Regions from separate parts of the Gordonia sp. HS-NH1 genome, predicted to be linked through region 1. Evidence: riboswitches for the same ligand, from Rfam matches in the RefSeq annotation. Region 1 holds a riboswitch; the other holds the start of a gene.
What was found. Region 1 has a riboswitch for cobalamin ahead of AMD30_RS21425 (FecCD family ABC transporter permease). Riboswitches for the same ligand answer to the same signal wherever they lie in the genome.
Positions count from the first base shown of each region.

Region 2: it holds a riboswitch for cobalamin, as region 1 does, so the genes downstream of both, AMD30_RS06495 (CbtB domain-containing protein) here and AMD30_RS21425 (FecCD family ABC transporter permease) in region 1, are expected to answer to the same signal.

Region 1 is NZ_LIYC01000047.1:619-5,433, forward strand. Features, by position in the region: gene AMD30_RS21415 (ABC transporter substrate-binding protein) at 1-592, opposite strand, end outside; gene AMD30_RS21420 (ABC transporter ATP-binding protein) at 675-1,505, opposite strand; gene AMD30_RS21425 (FecCD family ABC transporter permease) at 1,502-2,581, opposite strand; cobalamin riboswitch at 2,629-2,810, opposite strand; gene AMD30_RS21430 (L-lactate dehydrogenase) at 2,930-3,883, shown strand; gene AMD30_RS21435 (alpha/beta hydrolase) at 3,887-4,771, opposite strand.
Region 2 is NZ_LIYC01000005.1:183,184-187,998, forward strand. Features, by position in the region: gene AMD30_RS06480 (acyl-CoA dehydrogenase family protein) at 1-524, opposite strand, end outside; gene AMD30_RS06485 (histidine phosphatase family protein) at 641-1,135, opposite strand; gene AMD30_RS06490 (CbtA family protein) at 1,149-1,979, opposite strand; gene AMD30_RS06495 (CbtB domain-containing protein) at 2,021-2,257, opposite strand; cobalamin riboswitch at 2,295-2,462, opposite strand; gene AMD30_RS06500 (ATP-dependent helicase) at 2,479-4,815, shown strand, end outside.

The sequences.
Region 1 (4,815 bases):
CCGTGGGCTTGTCGGCCGGTTGCGGAGCGGCGCGGAGCTTTTCGAGGCGATCGGACACTTCGTCGGCCGCAGCGGCGCCCTGATCCGGGTTGCCGGTGATGGTGCCGATGTTGCGCAGATCGGTGTCGAGCGCGACCCACGGGTCCATGGTGCCGCGCTGGGCCTCGCCTTCCACCTGCCGGCATGCCTCGGACAGCTGGTACACGTCGATGCCGTGGGAGGCGAGGATCTCCGGCGTGATCCCGCGGGATTCGCTCATACCGTAGTTGTATCCGGCATAGAGCACCTGGGGTTCGGCCGCGACGATGTTCTCGAGAGTGGGGCGTTCGGCCGCGACCTCGTTGAGCGTGTCCACCTGAGGTCCGTACTCGAGCCGCAGGACGTCTTTGTCGCGGGCGAGCGCACTGACCGCCACCATGCTGTCCCGGGCGCCCGCCGCCAGTGCGATCGCGATCATGCCGCCGTCGTTGACGAACAGTCGATCGAGGGGCTGGGGGAATGCGACGTCGGTTCCGCAATTGGTCACGGTCACAGTGTTTTCCGACGCGGCGGTGCTGTCGGCTCCGCAGGCGGTGACAGCGCCCAGGGTCAACGCGGCGACCAGGACGCCTAGGGTCGGGTGGATTCGGAAGGTACGTGTACTCAAGGGTTTTCCTCTCACGGGGTGACTTTCGTCAGAGCTCGGGGGACAGGCGGGTTCGGGGCACAGATGAGGACGGGGTGTCGAGCAGCAGGTGCGGCAGACCCGTCGACGGGTGCGTGACGACAGTCCCGGACACCTCGAAGACGTTGGCCAGCAGATCCGGCGTCAAGACCTCGACAGGTCGGCCGTGGGCGACCACACCACCATCGGAAACCACTGCGACGGAATCGAAGTGGCGTAGCACGAGGTCGAGGTCGTGCATCGCCGCGAGGACGGTGGCGTCGAGTTCGTCGAGGATGTCCATCAGCCGGAGGCGCCAGGCGGCGTCCAGGTGATTGGTGGGTTCGTCGAGCACCAGGATCGGGGTCTGCTGTGCGAGTGCACGGGCGAGCACGACGCGATGGCGTTCGCCGCCGGACAGGGTGGTGCACGAGCGGGTGCCCCAGCCGTCGAGGCCGACCCGCGCCAGCACGTCGGCGACCACCGTCGAGTCGTCGGAACTCCCCGTGGACCAGGCCGACCGGTACGGGGTCCGGCCGAGTCCGACCGCTTCGGCGACGGTCAGTTCGGCGGAGGGCTGTTCTTCCTGACCGACCACCGCGATCGACCGCGCGCGTTGCCGTGACGGGATGCGGTGCAGATCGTCGCCGCCCACGTCGATGGTGCCGGCGACCGGGCGTTCGAGACCGCACAGCGTGCGCAGCAGGGTGGTCTTGCCCGAGCCGTTGGGACCCACGATCGCCAGTCGGGTGCCCGCCGGGACGTCGAGGTGGACAGCGCGCAGGATGACGCGCCCGCCTCGCCGGCACGCGAGTGCGTTCGCGCGCAACGCCATCGACGGGTGTCGGGGTGCGACGGTCATGAGCCCCCGCCGAACACGTACTGGCGTCGACCCATGAGGAACAGGAAGATCGGTGCGCCGATCAGCCCCGTCACGATACCGAGGGGCATCTCCCGAGGCGCGGCGGCGACCCGGGAGATGACGTCGACCCACACCAGGAACAGCGCCCCGCCGCAGACCGCCACCGGCAGCATCGCGCGGTGGGTGGCGCCGACGAGCAACCGGGCGGCGTGGGGAACGATGAGCCCGACGAAACCGATCCCGCCCGCCACCGCGACGAGGACGCCGACGAGGACGCCTTGAATCCCGAACAGCGCGTTGCGCATCGCGCGGACCGGTACCCCCAGTGACGTCGCGGTGTCCGTGCCGGCCGCGTAGGCGTCGAGCCACGAATGGATCGCGAGCATCGCCATCACGGTGACCAGCACGACCACCCCCGCGATCTGCACCTTCGCCCACGTGGCGCCGGCGACGCTGCCCAGCATCCAGAACATCACGTTGTCGGCGGCGTGCGGATCGGCGGCGGTGAACACGAGCAGCGACGAGAGCGCCATGAAGGCCGACGACAACACGACGCCGGAGAGGATGAGTCGCAGCGCGGTCAACCCGCCCTGCGCGCGGGCGACCAGGTACACCGTGACGGTGGCCGCGAGTGCGCCGAGAAGCGCCCCGCCGGACAGCGACCACACCCCGAGGCCGGCCAGCACACCGAGGGTCATGACGGCGGTGGCCCCGACTGCCGCACCTGCCGACACGCCCAGCAGGTAGGGCTCGGCCAGCGGGTTGCGGACCAGGGCCTGCATGAGAGCGCCGGCCAGTGCGAGGCCGGCGCCGACGAGCGCGGCCAGGACGGACCTGGGGAGACGGAGATCCCAGATGATCACGGCGTGCGCGGTGTCGGGTTCCGCACCGGTCAGGCGACCGACGACGGTCTGCCACACGTCGGCGACGGGAATGGTCTCGGCGCCGAACGCCGTGGCCAGGGCGATGCTGAGGAGGGTGAGGACGAGCAGAACTGCGGCTAGCGGCGTCGAACGGAGTCGCCGAACCGGCGGAGCGGTGGCGATCTCGGTCGTGCCGACGGTACGACGGGACACGGCGGGTACGGCCTTACGGTCTGGGTATCTGTGCGCGAGATACACGGTGGACTCGAGCGAGAGCGGTGGGTATTCGGACTCGGGTTCGTCCGGAACCGGCGCCTTCCCGGGTCTCCCCAGTGGCTTCGTGCCGGTTCCGTCCCCCATACCGCTGCGCGCCAGTCCTGGATTCGCACCAGGTTCCCCGGCACCCGCGCGTGCAGGTGCGACCGTTCTCGGTCGTGAGGCTATCAACATCCACCCGAGCCGGGCGCGGCGCGGGTCGGTCGCCGTGCCCGGACATCCCGGGTGACACCGCCTAGGCTGGACGCGACGACCTGGCGACGTGACGGCGGAAACGGTGAACCGATGAATGCACGAGACACGAAACTGGCCATCATCGGGGCGGGTGCGGTGGGTACCGCGATCGCCTACTCATCCCTCATCCGCGGGGTGGCGCGGACGATCGCGCTCCTCGACATCAACGCGGCCAAGGTGACCGCCGAAGTGCTCGACATGTCCCACGGACTCGAGTTCGTCCCGCGGGCGGACATCATCGGATCCGACGACGTGTCGGTGTGCGCGGACGCCGACGTCGTGGTGTTCACCGCGGGTGCGAAGCAGAAGCCCGGCCAGTCCCGCCTCGAATTGGCCGAGGCGACAATAGGTCTGACCCGCGCCATCCTCCCGGGTGTCTTGGAGGTGGCCCCTGACGCCATTTATGTGATGGTCACGAATCCGGTCGACATCGTCACCTACGCCGCTCAGGAGATCAGCGGTCTCTCACCCAGCCAGGTCTTCGGTTCGGGCACCGTGCTCGACTCGTCGCGGTTGCGATTCCTCCTCGCACAGCACTGCGGCGTGGCGGTGCAGAGCGTGCACTCCTACATCGCCGGCGAGCACGGCGACACCGAGATCCCGCTGTGGAGTTCGGCGACGATCGGTGGGGTGCCGCTGACGTCGTGGACACCGCTGCCCGGCCGGCCGGCGCTGGATGCCGTTGCGCGCGAACGCATCCACCACGAGGTCGTGCACGCCGCCTACACCATCATCGAGGGCAAGGGTGCCACGAACTATGCCATCGGGCTCGCCGCGACGCGGATCGTCGAAGCCATCGTGAACAACGAGCACCGGGTGCTGCCGGTGTCGACACGCGCCGACGGCATCGAGGGGCTCGAGGGTGTGTGCCTGTCGTTGCCGACCGTCGTCGACCGAGGCGGTGCGCAGACCCGGCTCGACGTCCCGCTGTCGGACTCGGAACGCGCGGGACTGCTGGCGTCGGCGGAGACGCTGCGAGCGATGCAGGCGCGATTCGGGTTGTAGGACCTAGACGGGCACGCTTGCGCGCAGGAACTCGAGCTGGTCGGCGACGACCTGCTCGAAGTCGTCGCCGACGTAGATGTCGAAGTGGCCCACCGGATACCGGATCACCCGGGCCCGCGGCGCGCGGCGCGCGTATTTGACCGTCGGGCGCGCGGGAGCCACGGTGTCCCCGTCGCACACGCACAGCAGGGTCGGGCAGTCGAGGTCTTTGAGCGCCCGGCCGGGGGAGTGCAACGGGATCGTCAGGCCGACCCGGGCGGCGACCTCGTTGGGCAGCTCGAGGCCCTCGGGGATGAGCGGCAGATATCCCGACACCGCGTCCGGGGCCGTCATCAGCGCCGCGGTTCGCGGTTCGCCCGCGAGCCCCACGGTCACCGGCGGCCGGCCGAATGCCGACCCGACGATGTCGGCGAGCGCGCGCACGGTCACCTTCGCGCCGGACACCACACCCAGCGCGGCGGTCGACGCGATCCCGCTGGTGAACGGGCACTGGGAGATCACTGCGGCGACCCGACCGTCGCGGCGACCAGCCACGAGGACATGTCCTTCGCCGAAAGAGGTGCCCCACAACACGATTCGTGACGAGTCGACGCCGTCGAGGCGTCGTGCGAAGGCGATCGCCGCGGCCCAGTCGTCGAGCTGGCGGCGGATGGACAGGAGCTGGCGCGGTTCGCCGTCGCTGTCCCCGAAGTGGCGGTAGTCGAAGACCAGACAGGAGTATCCGGCCTCGGTGAACCGTTCGGCGAATGCGTCGAGCCGCATCTGCCGCACCCCGCCGAGGCCGTGTGCCATCACGATCACCGGTGCGGGGGCGGAGCCGTCGGGGCGGTACCACCAGGCCCGGCACGTCGTCCCCGACGAATCGAACTCGACGTCGTTCCTGATCATTGTTCCCCCGCTGGTCGTGTGCGTTTCTCGGGCGGACTGTATCA
Region 2 (4,815 bases), on a different contig from region 1:
TTGGTGATGAACGTCTTCTGTCCGTTGAGGATGTAGTCGTCACCGTCACGACGAACCGTTGTCTTCATGCCGCCGAGGGCATCCGACCCTGAGTCGGGTTCGGTGATCGCCCAGGCGCCGACCTTCTCCATCGTGACCAGTTCCGGCAGCCAGCGCTTCTTCTGGGCCAGCGTGCCCTTGCCGCGGATCGTCGAGGCGGTGAGCCCCATGCTCACGCCCAGAGATGCGACGAGGCCGAGGCACACACCCGCGAGCTCGATGTTGACCATCATGAACATCGATCCACCCATGCCGCCACCGTCGCCGGAGGACTTCTTCTCCCCCTTGGCTTCCGCCTCGAGTTCCTTCTCGAGCGCATCCTTGGCCATGGCGTCGACACCGAAGCTCGACAGCAGTTTGCGCGTGATGTCATAGGGCGGCAGGACGCCGGACTCGAGCTCGTCGAGATGTGGCCGGATCTCCTTGTCGATGAACGCCCGCAGGGCGTCCCGAACCATCAGATCTTCATCGGACCACTCGAACATCGTCACACTCCCAGACCGGTGTCCGCCCGGGGGCGAACATGTTTCAGTTTCGTCGTCCCCAACTGTGTCAGGAGTCACTGCCGATGTCTAGGTACGTGGTCGCGAATCTGTTCCTTTCACACGTCGGCGCAGGTGTACAGCGTCGCCGGGCGCACCTCGTGCGCGAAGAACCGTCCCGCATCGGTGCACAGCAGCGCCTGCGCCACCGGCATCGCCACCACCACACACCGATCGCCGTGGCGCGTCTGCGCGGCGCGCCAGGCGTGGACGCGGTCGACGAAATCGGAGACGCTCTCGCCCCCATGCGGCCGTGCTCCCGGGTCGGCGAACCACCCGCCGAGTTCGGCCGGATCGATGTCCTCCGGGGTACGGCCCGCCCACGTCCCGACGTCCAGGGTCCGCAGCGCGTCGTCGACGACGAGGTCTGGTGTCGAACCGAGCAACTCGGCGGTCTCCCGGGTCGAGACCTCCGGCCCGCAGGTGTCGACGGATCGGGTCACCGACGCGGCGAGCCGCAGGACGGATGAACGGCCGCGCTCGTCCAGGACCGGATCACCGCCGAATCGCACCGACCGATTCGGGCCGGTGCGACCGGCGGTGATGATGTCCATGTGACCGATCGCCTCAGCCCTGCGAGGACACCGCCGGTGCGCGATCGGCGGTCCGCGATCGCGCCATCGCCCCCAGAAGCAAGGCGAAGACAACGGTGAGGACCGTCCAGAGGATCACCTGGTTGGCGATCGCGTACACCCGGAAATCTCCGATCACGTCACCGGGGAAACCGGGGAACACGATCTGGCCGGCGTCGTTGCGGACCGGTTCGGGGACCTCGCTGAACGACGGCGAGAACGCGAGCACGATCGCGACCCCGACCAGGTAGGCCGCGGTGCCGGCGACCGCCGAGATCAATCCGCCGATCCGCGGGCGCAGCCAGAGTGCGAGGACGACCGCCGCGATCGCGAGGATCACCGACGCGACGGTGATGGTGAGAAAGGCCCCGGTTCGTTCGCCGATCGTTTCGTCGTCGCCGACGGCGGGCGGGTTCGCCGGGTAGGCGAAGAACGGCACGGCGAACACGGCCACGAAACCGATCCCGCCCAGCGCGCCGGCGACCGCTCGCGGATCGGTGGCCGGGTGACGGCTGCCGAGGTAGCTCCACAGCACGGTGAACGCCACCGCGAAGAACGCACCCATACACAGGGCGAAGACGACGTTGCCGACGCCGGCACCGAGGTTCTCCTGCATCGCGCGTGTGAACAGCTCACCGCCCTCACCGTGGGTGTGGCCGCCCGGCTCGGCAGCGTGGGCCAGCGCCTCCTCAGCCTCCGATCGGGCGCCCTCGTAGTCGACGGCCTTGCCGACCACCGGCTCGAGGTAGAACCGGGCGAACACGAACGAGACGATTCCTGCGATCAGACCTGCGAGCAGGCCGGCGCCGATGAACTTCTTTTCCATATTGAGTTCGACTTCCTGTCGGTGTGGCCGGCGAGGCCGGCTCAGTGGCAGGGGAAGCCGAGGAAGTGACGGGCGTCGTGCACGAACTCGTGCACGTGGGTGTCGGAACCGAAGACGGACACGACACCCTGGTCGTACCCGAGGAAGTAGTAGGCGAGTCCGGCCAACAGCACGGTCAGGCTCAGCCAGAGGGCGGTGCTCGCGACCGAGAGGTTCGGTACGGCCAGGGCACGGGCCGGTGCGGCCTGTGCAACCGCGGTGGTACGAGGAGCTGTCATGGTGGGTCCTTTCGCCGATCTCGCGTCGGAGAGTCCGTGGATATGATGCACGCCGGCACGGCATCCTGACTCACGTCTCCCCGTCACCGTCGAAACGTCGACCGCGTCGATGGGCAGCGTTCACAGTGGCGCGACCGTTCCGGACTCTCACCGGATTCCCCGTACAGGCGTGGGATGACTGTATACCGCGTCCTGTCGTACGCGTGCGACATAGTGGAGAGATGCCCCGCGCTTCGGTGCTCGACCGCTTCACCGCCCCCACCCGACGATGGTTCACGGGCGCGTTCACCTCGCCCACGGCCGCGCAGAAGGGCGCCTGGACCTCCATCGCCGACGGCGCGAACACCCTGGTCATCGCGCCGACCGGGTCGGGCAAGACCCTGGCGGCGTTCCTCTGGGCCCTCGACCGGCTCGCCGCCGACCCCGACAGCCGTCCCGCGGGCACCAAGGTCGTCTACATCTCGCCACTGAAGGCACTGGCCGTCGACGTCGAGCGCAACCTCCGCGCGCCGTTGACCGGCATCACCCGCGCCGCCCAGGAACTCAATCTCCCGGAGCCGAACATCACCGTGGGCGTTCGTTCGGGCGACACCTCGGCCGCCGACCGGCGCGCCCTGGTCAAGACCCCACCCGACATCCTCATCACGACCCCGGAGTCGCTGTACCTGATGCTCACCTCGGCCGCGCGGGAGAGCCTCACCGGTGTGGAGGCGATCATCGTCGACGAGGTGCACGCGGTCGCCGCGACCAAACGCGGCACTCACCTCGCGCTGACCCTGGAACGCCTCGACGAGCTGTTGGACAAGCCCGCCCAGCGGATCGGACTCTCGGCGACCGTCCGTCCGCCGGGGGTGGTGGCGGGGTTCCTGTCCGGCGCCGCGCCGTGTCAGGTGGTCAAACCCAAAGCCGACAAGACGTTCGACCTGCGCGTCGACGTCCCCGTCGAGGACATGGCCAACATCCCGCCCCCGGTGTCCGATGCCGATCCCGCCGCGCTGGACGACGCGTTCTCGCCGACCGCCGGTTCGCTGTGGCCGTACGTCGAGGCCTCGATCGTCGACCAGATCGAGGCCAACCGGGCGACGATCGTCTTCGCCAACTCGCGACGGCTGGCCGAGAAACTCACCGCCCGGCTCAACGAGATCCACGCCGAACGCCACGGCGAACCGGCCGAACCGACCGGCAATCCGTCGGTCGCCGGCGGTGCCCCGGCGTTCGTGATGGGCAGCGGCGCGAGCTCCGGCGCGGAGCCGGTGCTCGCCCGCGCACACCACGGCTCGGTCAGCAAGGAGCAGCGCGCCCAGATCGAGGACGACCTGAAGGCCGGACGACTCTCGTGCGTGGTGGCCACCAGCTCACTCGAACTCGGTATCGACATGGGCGCGGTCGATCTCGTGATCCAGGTGGAGTCGCCGCCGTCGGTCGCCAGCGGACTGCAGCGGATCGGTCGCGCGGGACACCAGGTTGGCGAGATCAGCCAGGGCATCCTCTACCCGAAGCACCGCACCGACCTGCTGCACTGCACCGTGACCGTCAGCCGGATGCTCGACGGGGCGATCGAGGAGATCAAGGTTCCCCAGAACCCCCTCGACATCCTCGCCCAGCAGACCATCGCGGCCGCAGCGGTCGACGACCTCGAGGTGGACCACTGGTACGACGTGGTGCGGCGAGCGGCGCCCTACCGCGAACTGGGCCGAGGCGTCTTCGACGCGACCCTCGACCTGATCGCGGGACGTTTCCCGTCCGACGAGTTCGCTGAGCTGCGCCCCCGGGTCAACTGGGACCGCGACGCCGGAGTCATCACCGGCCGCCGCGGAGCCCAGCGCCTCGCGGTCACCTCGGGCGGTTCGATCCCCGACCGCGGCCTGTTCGGCGTGTTCATGGTCGGCGAGAAGGCCACTCGCGTGGGCGAACTCGACGAGGAGATGGTCTACGAGTCGCGGGTCGGCGATGTGTTCGCCCTGGGGGCGACCAGCTGGCGAATCGAGGACATCACCCACGACCGCGTCCTGGTCTCGCCCGCGTTCGGTCAGCCGGGCCGGTTGCCGTTCTGGATCGGCGACGCGAAAGGACGACCCGCCGAACTCGGGGCCGCGATCGGCGCGTTCACCCAGTCGATCGCCGATCCCGGGAAGCTCGACGACCACGCGGATCGCCTGGGACTGACCGAGAACGCCCGCACCAACCTCGCGACACTCATCGCCGAACAGCGCGAGGCGACCGGCCACCTGCCCACCGACCGCACGCTGGTCGTCGAACGGTTTCGCGACGAGCTCGGCGACTGGCGAGTGATCCTGCACTCCCCCTACGGTTTACGTGTCCACGCACCATGGGCGAGTGCCATCTCGCAGCGGCTGCTGGAGACGCTGGGGATCGAAGGCGCGACCACGGCCTCCGACGACGGCATCATCCTGCGCATGCCCGACACCGACGACGCCCCACCCGGAGCGGACATGTTCCTCCTCGACCCGGACGAGGTCGAGCAACTCGTGACCGACGGGCTCGCCGACTCGTCGATGTTCGCGTCCCGGTTCCGCGAATGTGCCGCACGCGCACTG